Regions from separate parts of the Nocardia sp. CA-145437 genome, predicted to be linked through region 2. Evidence: riboswitches for the same ligand, from Rfam matches in the RefSeq annotation. Region 2 holds a riboswitch; each other region holds the start of a gene.
What was found. A riboswitch is a leader RNA that binds a small molecule or an ion and turns the genes downstream of it on or off. The one in region 2 is predicted to bind S-adenosylmethionine.

Region 1 (3,265 bases), 1.6 Mb from region 2:
ACCGTGCCGCCGCCCGACATCTGGCGCTTGGCCAGCTCGTACTGCGGATGCGAGGACAGGAACGGGTACTTCACCCACGCCACCGCCGGATGCGATTCCAGGAACCGGGCGATCTTCAACGCCGAGTCCACCGACTGGCGCAGGCGCAGCGGCATCGTCTCCAGGCCCTTGAGCAGGGTCCAGGCATTGAAGGGGCTCAGCGCCGGACCGGTGTGGCGCATCAGGTTCTTCACCGGGCCGTCGATGTAGTCCTGCGGTCCCAGGATCGCGCCGCCGAGCACCCGGCCCTGGCCGTCGATGTGCTTGGTGCCCGAGTAGACGGTGATATCCGCGCCCAGATCGAAGCCGCGCTGCAGCAGCGGGGTGGCGAAGACGTTGTCCAGCACCACCTTCGCGCCCGCCGCGTGCGCCAGATCCGAGACCGCGCGCACATCGGTGAGGGTCTGCATCGGGTTCGAGGGCGTCTCGAAGAAGACGGCCTGGGTGGGAATGGACAGCGCCTGCTCCCACTGGTTCAGGTCCTCGCCGTCGACGAACACCGTCTCCACGCCCCAGCGCGGCAGGATCTCGTTGGCCACCACGAAGCAGGAACCGAACAGGCTGCGCGCCGCGACCAGCCGGTCACCGGCCGACAGCAGCGCGCCCAGCGCGGTGAACACCGCCGACATGCCCGACGCGGTCGCGAAACAGGCCTCCGCGCCGTCGATCAGGCGCAGCCGCTCCTCGAACATGGCGACCGTCGGGTTGCCGTAGCGCGAGTACACGAAGTGCTCGATATCGCCGGTGAAGGAGGCCTCGGCCGCCTCGGCGCTCTCGTAGACGAAACCCGAATTGAGGAACAGCGCCTCGGAGGTCTCGTCGAAGCCGGAACGCCGGGTGCCGCCGCGCACCGCCTGGGTGGCGGGGCCGACGCCCTCGGGGAGCGGTTTCTCGAAGGAGCCGCCGGTGATCATGACTGCCTCCACGGAAGTCCGTCGGCGCGCCAGCCGGTGCTGCCGCGGTGGCCCTGGCCGTCGAGCGCACCCTCGAAGCCGTCGACCACATTGAACGAGGGGGTGATGCCGAGCGTGGTGGCGGCGGTCGCCGCGCCGATCGAACGCTGGCCGGAGCGGCAGATGAAGATGACAGGCGCGTCCGAGTCCGAGGTCCGGTCGGCCAGCGACTGCTTCAGCAGGTCGGCGAACCGGGCATTGGGGGTACCGGTGACGTCGACCCACTCGATCAGCGCGGTCGGACGGCCGATGCCGCTGGTGTCGGGCACGCCGACGAACCGCCACTCGGCCTCGGTGCGCACGTCCACCAGGACCGCATCGGGGTTGTCGCGCAACAACTCCCACGCCTGCTTCGGCGTGATGTCACCTGCGTAGCTCACTTGTACCTCCTGAGAATCCGCACTTGCCGCACCGCTGTCCGATGCGAGGCCAGGTCGTCACCCGGAGCACCCCACCGCGGAGGAGGGTTGCCGACCAGCCAGCCGGGGCTTGGCGCTGGTACTCATGACCTGGGATTGAGATTGCCGAAGAACCGTCCCCACTGTCAAACCCCGGCGGAGCATTCGGCCGTTGTCACGAATTACAGACCAACCAGCGGGAATTCTCTTTGGCGAAGTGCCACGTCGACGTCGACGGCGCCCCGGCGACGGTGAACGTGACCTGCGCGGTGGCCTGGTCGCCCGTGACGGACGCGTCGGTCAGCTTGTCGAAGGCGATCGAGCCGCCGGTCGCGGTGGCCGCCTTCAGCGGCGAGGCGTTCTCGTCGAATCCCTTGCAGGACAGCACCGGGTCGTACTTCCCGGTGTCGTTGCGGGCCATCACGAACTTGGTCGCCGCCAGCGAGAGCCGATCGGAATCTGTGACATTCTTCTCAACCGGCGACACGACCGACGCGACCACGATTCCCAGGATCACCGCCGCGATGATTCCCGCCGCCACCAGGAACGGCCACATGCTGCGGGTCTCGTTCTGGTCGATCCGGATCGGGGTCTCCTCGGCGTCGCTCATGGGTAGATCATGCCTGGTCCCCTTGTGCGGGCCGCCGCGTGCCATCGATAGAATCAGCAGAATTTCCCGCCCCAGCGCGGGAATAGCAAGACTACGCAGCAACGCTGCAGCGTCGGGGGCCAACGGAGGCCGCCGAGGTCAGAGCGTCAACTTAGCCTAAGCTAAGAACGACGGCTGAGTTTTGACGGCAAGTTAGTTTCGACCCAAAGGGTGCGCGGAAGAATGACCGAACAGAGTGCAGGGACCCGCCCGCTACGCATTGCGATCGTGGGCGCCGGACCGGCCGGCATCTACGCCGCCGACGCGTTGATGAAGTCCGACGCGGACGTGAGCATCGATCTCTACGAGCGCATGCCCGCGCCCTTCGGCCTGATCCGCTACGGCGTCGCGCCGGACCACCCGCGCATCAAGGGCATCATCACCGCGCTGCACAAGGTGCTCGACAAGCCGCAGGTCCGCCTGCTCGGCAATATCGACTACGGCGTCGACATCACCCTCGAGGACCTGCAGCAGTTCTACGACGCGGTCATCTTCTCCACCGGCGCCAACGCCGACCGCGCGCTGGGCGTGCCGGGCATCGACCTGGACGGCTCCTACGGCGCCGCGGACTTCGTGTCCTGGTACGACGGCCACCCCGACGTCGCCCGCACCTGGCCGCTGGAGGCGGAGAAGGTCGCCGTCCTCGGCGTCGGCAACGTCGCCCTCGACGTGGCGCGCGTGCTCGCCAAGACCGGCGACGAGCTGCTGCCGACCGAGATCCCGCCGAACGTCTACGAGGGCCTCAAGGCCAACAAGGCGCTCGAGGTGCACGTGTTCGGCCGCCGCGGTCCCGCGCAGGCCAAGTTCACCCCGCTCGAGCTGCGCGAGCTCGACCACTCGCCGACCATCGAGGTCATCGTCGACCCCGAGGACATCGACTACGACGAGGGCTCCGAGGCCGCGCGCCGCCACTCCAAGCAGGTCGACATGATCTGCAACACCCTCGAGCAGTGGGCCATCCGCGACGTCGGCAACCGCCCGCACAAGCTGTTCCTGCACTTCTTCGAGAACCCCTCGGAGATCCTGGGCGAGGACGGCAAGGTCGTGGGCCTGCGCACCGAGCGCACCCAGCTCGACGGCACCGGAAACTGCAAGGGCACCGGCGAATTCAAGGACTGGGACATCCAGGCCGTGTACCGCGCGGTGGGCTACCTGTCGCAGAACATCCCGGCCCTGCCCTTCGACGACCAGGCCGGCACCGTGCCCAACGAGGCCGGTCGCGTGAT
Region 2 (3,265 bases):
TCCGTCGCTACGGTCATGAGCCTCTCCTCTGGATTCGAAGGCAGCTTCACCATAGTGACCCCAACCGACAATTGGCGTCAAGGGAAAAATGTCGCAGCGCGACAGTTGTCATACTGGGACAGGAAAACACATCAAGGACCTACGATGGAGGGATGTCGGAGTTGTCAAGTCACATCGGTGTGATCTCGCGTCACCGCCCCGGCCTGCGTGAGCGCAAGAAGCAGCAGACCCGGACCCGGATCATCGACGTCGCCCTGCGGTTGTGCGACGAACAGGGCTTCGACGCCACCACCGTCGAGCAGATCGCCGACGCCGCCGACGTCTCCCCGCGCACCGTGAACCGGTACTTCGAGAGCAAGGAGGCGATCGTCATCGCCCCCATCGAAGGCTGGGGACAGGCCCTCGCCGATCAGCTGCGCGCCCAGCCCGTCACCGGCGACGAGATGGAGGCGCTGCTCGGCGCGTTCCTGGCGGTCGTGGACCAGATCATCGACTCCGACACGCCCGTGCCCTTCCGCTGGTTCCAGCAGATGCAGCGCATCACCCGCGACAGCGTCGCCGTCCGCGCGCTCAGCATGGAATCGGCCGACACCAAGACCCGGGCCGTGTCCGAGGTGCTCGCCGAACGCCTGCGCCTGCCCGAGGACCACCTCACCGTGCGGCTCATCGCCACCACCTGGCACGGCATCGTGCGGGTCGGCATGGAATGCGAGTTCGACGACAGCGACGAGCTCCCGGACTGCACCACCGTCACCACCGCCCGCATGCTCGCCGACAGCGTCCAGGCGGCATTCGGCGAATTCCGGCGGGCCTGTTGCGGTGCGACAACGGTATTTCCCCCCGTAAACGGGGGAAATACCACCGAAAATGCGACAAACCCCACTGCGTAGATCGGGCCGGACGGCCGCTAGAATCCCGCATTAGGTCAAGAGCATCAGCGTTAAGGCCCCGGCTTGCTGATCGGCAACCCTCCAGCTGCGGTGGGGTGCTCCGGGTGCAGACCGGGCGTTCGAGGGCCGAACGCAAGCGCAACTAGGAGGTCTACCGAAATGTGTTGTTGTCGAAGCCCATTCGCTTCTCGATAACGTCAAACTTCCGCCATTCGGCGACCTTGTTTTTGGAGCAGAACACATGAGTGACTCGACCGCGCCCGCGGCCGTCCCCGCTGACGGCACCCTGGATCCGGCCAACTGGTCCTTCGAGACCAAGCAGATTCACGCCGGCCAGGCTCCCGATTCCGCCACCGGAGCCCGCGCCCTGCCCATCTACCAGACCACGTCCTACGCGTTCCGCGACACCGACCACGCCGCCGCGCTGTTCGGACTCGCCGAGCCGGGCAATATCTACACCCGCATCATGAACCCCACCCAGGACGCGGTGGAACAGCGCATCGCCGCCCTCGAGGGCGGTGTGGCCGCACTGCTGCTGGCCTCCGGGCAGGCCGCGGAGACCTACGCGATCCTGAATCTCGCCGAGGCCGGGGACCACATCGTGGCCAGCCCGCACCTGTACGGCGGCACCTACAACCTGCTGCACTACTCGCTGCCCAAGCTGGGCATCCAGGTCAGCTTCGTCGAGGACCCGGACGACCTCGAGCAGTGGCGCGCGGCGGTGCGCCCCAACACCAAGGCGTTCTACGGCGAGACCGTCGCCAACCCGAGCAGCTCGGTCCTCGACATTCCGGGCATCGCCGAGGTCGCGCACGCCGCCGGGGTGCCGCTCATCGTGGACAACACCGTCGCCACCCCGTACCTGATCCAGCCGCTGCGGCTGGGCGCGGACATCGTGGTGCACTCGGCCACCAAGTACCTGGGCGGGCACGGTTCCGCGGTCGCGGGCGTGATCGTCGACGGCGGCTCCTTCGACTGGACGGTGAAGAACGAGGCGGGCGAATCCCGCTTCCCCGGCTTCACCACCCCCGACCCGAGCTACCACGGCGCGGTCTTCGCCGACCTCGGCGCTCCGGCCTTCGCGCTCAAGGCCCGCGTGCAGCTGCTGCGCGACCTGGGCGCGGCGGTGTCGCCGTTCAACGCGTTCCTCATCGCGCAGGGCCTCGAGACGCTGAGCCTGCGCATCGAGCGGCATGTGGCCAACGCGCAGGCGGTGGCCGAGTTCCTCGCCGGGCAGCCCGGCGTCGAGAAGGTCTACTACGCCGGACTTCCCGCCTCGCCCTGGTTCGAGCGGGGCAAACAGCTGGCACCGAAGGGCGTGGGCGCCATCGTGTCCTTCGAGCTGGCCGGCGGCGTCGACGCGGGCAAGAAGTTCGTGGAGGCGCTGGTGCTCCATAGCCATGTCGCTAACATCGGGGATGTGCGCTCGCTCGTCATCCACCCGGCATCCACCACGCATTCCCAGCTGACCCCCGCCGAGCAGCTGGCTTCCGGTGTCACGCCTGGTCTGGTGCGGTTGGCCGTGGGCATCGAGGGCATCGGCGACATCCTGGCGGATCTGCGCGCCGGACTGACGGCGGCGGCAAGTTGACCGTGAACATCGAATCGCGAACGTCCCGGCACGCGGCGGAGCTGTTGCTGCCGCCGCCCGACGGGACGCTCGGGAGCATCGCCATCGGCGACGTGGAACTCGAGGGCGGGGCCGTGATCCCCGACGCCACGCTGGCCGTCCAGCGGTGGGGCGAACTATCGGCGAACGCGGACAACGTGGTGCTCGTGGAGCACGCGCTGACCGGCGACTCGCACGTGGTCGGCCCCGCCGACGTGCACCACAACCAGGCCGGCTGGTGGGACGGCATCGTCGGCCCCGGCGCGCCCGTGGACACCCGCGAATGGTGCGTCATCGCCACCAACGTGCTCGGCGGCTGCAAGGGCAGCACCGGCCCGTCCTCGCTGGCCCCGGACGGGAAGCCGTGGGGCACACGGTTCCCCGCGCTGTCCATCCGCGACCAGGTGACCGCCGAGGCCAAGCTGTTCGACCTGCTCGGCATCGACCGCCTGGCCGCCGTGATCGGCGGCTCCATGGGCGGGATGCGGGTGCTGGAGTGGATGATCGGCCGGCCCGAACGGGTCGGCGCGGCCCTGGTGCTGGCGGTCGGCGCGCGCGCCACCGCCGACCAGATCGGCACCCAGACCACCCAGATCGCCGCCATCAAGGCCGATCCGGACTGGCAGGGCGGCGACTACCACGGCACCGGGCGCGCGCCCATGACCGGCATGGGCATCGCCCGCCGCATCGCGCACCTGACCTACCGCACCGAGGGCGAGCTCGACCATCGTTTCGAGAACCACGGCCAGGGCGACGAGGATCCGCG
Region 3 (3,265 bases), 1.5 Mb from region 2:
CATACCGTGAGATCTTCCGAAATGTCCTCATAAGAAGTCTCGCCCCGGTCGGATTCGGGGTGCTGGCGCTGATTGTCCCGGTGTTCGCACACGCCGACGCGGACTATGGAAGCGGCTGTGCTCTGAACTCCGACAACACATCAGCAACTGTGGACTCGCTCCGGTTCGCATGTGCGCCCGAGCAGCTGGACGCGATCTATCGGGACGCCCCGCGCGGCGACGTCCCGGTCGGCGCGAAGGACGGCTGGGTCGCCGCACCCCTCCAGAGGCAGTCCTGGACACCGCTGGTCTGGATCGGCAAGGACTTCTACACCGGTCCCACCGGCGGATACGTGCAGAACCGCCTGACCCCCGCAGGTCTGGAAGCCTGGCCCGCCACGGTCTATGCCGGGCCGTCCGTCGTCGACGGCGGGCCCGCCTGGATCCTCGACTACGCCCCGTCTCCGACCCCGAACGTGTACGACGAGATCCGCCAGGTCACCCCCGGCGTGTGGCTCGGCTACACGTGGTTCCGCCTGGGCGGCAACTTCGTACCGCAGTTGAGTTTCGTCCTGGCCTGAGCCGCCGGCGGCTTCGGATCAGCGCGCACGTAACCGTCGTGCCCGGTGGTCTCGGATTGATAGACGTGGACTCCGTTGTCCACGAAAGGAATTCGATGACCACCTCGCTGCTTCTTCCTGCCCGCGTCCGGGTCGTGCGGTCATGAGCGCGCCCGCGGAAACCGAGGTGTGGGCGCCGGTCGGGCGCACCGTGGGGGCGGTGTGCGCGGTCGGGATCCTCGTGGTCGGGCAGTTGTACGTGGTGCTGCCGGTGCTGAATCGGCTGGCGGCGGACTGGGATACGTCCACATCCGCGGCCACCTGGATGACCACGGCCTTCGGGCTGGCCTACGGGGCGGGCTTCCTGGTGACCGGACCGCTGTCGGACCGGTGGGGGTGGCGGCCGGTCATCGTCGGCGGGCTGACGGCCACCGTGGTCAGCACCCTGCTGGTGGCGGCCGCGCCGGGGCTGGTGACCGGGCTGTCGGCGCGAATCCTGCAGGGGCTCACGGCGTCGTTCTTCGCCCCCGCGGCGTTCGCCTATCTGTCGGAGCGGATCGCGCCGGAGCGCAGGATCTTCGCGCTCACCTGCCTGACGAGTTCGTTCCTCGGGGCGGGGGTGGTCGCGCAGGTGCTGGCGCAGCTCATCGGGAACGCGCTGGGCTGGCACGCGATCTTCGTGGCCGGGGCGATCGCGTTCGCGGTTTCGGCCGTGGTGCTGCGGGTGGTGCTGCAACCGCCGATCCGGTCGGCGGATCCCCTGACGGCCGACGGTGATGCGGGAACCGCTGTGGCGCCGTCGCGGTCGGTGTTCGCGCCGTTCGTGGATCTGCTCCGGCAATCCCGCCTCGCCCTGCTGTATCTGAGCTGCCTGGCGATCCTGGGCTCCTTCGTGGGCGTCTACACCGGCATCCAGCTCGCCCCGCCCGAGGGTGTGGGCTCCGGCAACGGCGCGCTGCTCGCCCTGCGGGCCAGCGCGATTCCCGCCATGGTGGCGATTCCGCTGCTCGCCGGGCGGCTCGGCGGCATCGCCCCGGCCACCCGGCTGGTCGCCGCGCTGGGGACCGCCGCGCTCGCCGTGGCCGTGACCGCGGTGCCGCTCGGCGGGCTCTGGGTGGCGGTGTGGTTGTTCGTGTTCGTCGCCGCCATCGCGGTGGCCGCCCCCGCCGCCGTCCAGACGATCACGGTCCGCGCGGGTGCGGCCCGCGGCGCGGCCACCGCGCTGTACACCTTCGCCCTGTTCGTCGGCGCGAGCGCGGGCCCGCAACTGGCCAATCTCGTGGCCCGGCACGGCTATTCGGCGGTGGCCCTGGCGGTCGCGGCGCTCTCGGCTTCAGGCGCCGTTCTGGCCGCCGCGGCCGGGTTTCGATCGGCGTGGTTGAAATGATTCTCGAAAGTATCTGCCCCCCATACTGTTTCGCTCACGGTCATGAGTTCCAGCGCGAAGCCCCGGCTCGCTGGGCGGCAACCCTCCGGGCGGTGGGGTGCTCCGGGTGACGACCGGATGGCGGCGAGCGTCGCCATAAGCGTCTTGTTCTCGGAGGGAAAATGTCTGTAGCTCAGCTCGATTCAGCGTCCGCGACCGTGGCGGAGGTGGCCGTCGGCGAGGTGCTGCTGGTGGCCGATCGGTTCCGCGGGATCGCCGCGGATGATCGCGCCTTCACCGTGTCCGGTCTGGTGGCCGCGCTGCGCGCGGGTCGCTGGCGGACGGCGGAGGTGCCGCTGACCGTGCGGCTCGGGCAGGGGGTCACCCGCCACGATCTCGACTACGTCGAGCACGTGGCGATCGTGCACGCCCCGGCGGGTTTGCGGGTGGCCGGGGCGGTCGCCGAACCGGCCCCGCGCCACCAGGTGCACAAGTATCAGCACTCGAATGTGCTGCTGGCCGAGCTGGTCCGGGAATCGGAGACCGCGTTCCGGGCGGATCTGCGGATCCACGGCGACAACGAACTACTGCTCGACCATCAGACCGGCGAGCACGTGCAGGGGATCGTGATCGTGGAGGCCGTGCGCCAGCTGTTCCTCGGCGCGTTCGAACTGGAGTACGGCCGCCGCTGGCCCGAACAGCACTTCTACATCGTCTGGAACAGCATCGAATTGGAGTTCAAGTCCTTCCTGTTCCCGCTGCCGGCCACCCTGCACGCCACGCTGACCCCGGTGTCCATCGACGATCCGGGGAAGCTGGAATTCAGCATCGAGGTGGAGGTGCGCCAGCTCGGCCGCGCCGTCGCCACCACCCGCATCGGCTACGCCGCACTGCCCAGCGAGCGCATCTCGCAGATCGAACGGCACAAGGCGGCCAAGGCGATCGCGGCCTACCTCGACGAGGTGGCATGAGCGCGGGCGCGGCGTTCTTCGACGTCGACGAAACCCTGATCACCGTCAAGAGCATGTTCGCGTTCCTGCGGTTCTGGCTGGCCGAGAACGGCGACGACGGCGGCGAATACGCGCGCCTGACCGGGGAGATCCAGCAACGGGCCGCCGCGGGCACACCGCGGGAGGAGGTGAATCGGCACTACTACCGGGCCTATCGCGGAGTCGAGGCCGCGGCGCTGGACGCGGCCGGGCGGCGCTGGTTCGCGGAATTCGCCGCGAGCGACACCGTCTACTACACCGATGCGGTGGAAAGGCTGCGCGCACACCGCGATTCCGGGCACGCCACGGTGCTGCTGTCGGGCTCGTTCGGCGCGGCCGTCGCACCGGTGGCGACGGCGGTCGGGGCCGAC

Region 1: it holds a riboswitch for S-adenosylmethionine, as region 2 does, so the genes downstream of both, ACQPYY_RS32430 (rhodanese-like domain-containing protein) here and ACQPYY_RS05000 (bifunctional o-acetylhomoserine/o-acetylserine sulfhydrylase) in region 2, are expected to answer to the same signal.
Region 3: it holds a riboswitch for S-adenosylmethionine, as region 2 does, so the genes downstream of both, ACQPYY_RS11990 (AfsA-related hotdog domain-containing protein) here and ACQPYY_RS05000 (bifunctional o-acetylhomoserine/o-acetylserine sulfhydrylase) in region 2, are expected to answer to the same signal.

Annotation. Positions count from the first base shown of each region.
Region 1 covers NZ_CP191204.1:6,996,701-6,999,965, forward strand. The annotation lists gene ACQPYY_RS32425 (O-succinylhomoserine sulfhydrylase) at 1-953, opposite strand, end outside; gene ACQPYY_RS32430 (rhodanese-like domain-containing protein) at 950-1,372, opposite strand; SAM riboswitch class IV at 1,387-1,502, opposite strand; gene ACQPYY_RS32435 (Rv0361 family membrane protein) at 1,566-2,000, opposite strand; gene ACQPYY_RS32440 (FAD-dependent oxidoreductase) at 2,223-3,265, shown strand, end outside.
Region 2 covers NZ_CP191204.1:1,148,139-1,151,403, reverse strand. The annotation lists gene ACQPYY_RS05010 (MFS transporter) at 1-17, opposite strand, end outside; gene ACQPYY_RS05005 (TetR/AcrR family transcriptional regulator) at 153-890, shown strand; SAM riboswitch class IV at 924-1,035, shown strand; gene ACQPYY_RS05000 (bifunctional o-acetylhomoserine/o-acetylserine sulfhydrylase) at 1,132-2,481, shown strand; gene metX (homoserine O-acetyltransferase MetX) at 2,478-3,265, shown strand, end outside.
Region 3 covers NZ_CP191204.1:2,635,498-2,638,762, forward strand. The annotation lists gene ACQPYY_RS11980 (hypothetical protein) at 1-560, shown strand, start outside; gene ACQPYY_RS11985 (MFS transporter) at 703-1,926, shown strand; SAM riboswitch class IV at 1,965-2,074, shown strand; gene ACQPYY_RS11990 (AfsA-related hotdog domain-containing protein) at 2,088-2,876, shown strand; gene ACQPYY_RS11995 (HAD family hydrolase) at 2,873-3,265, shown strand, end outside.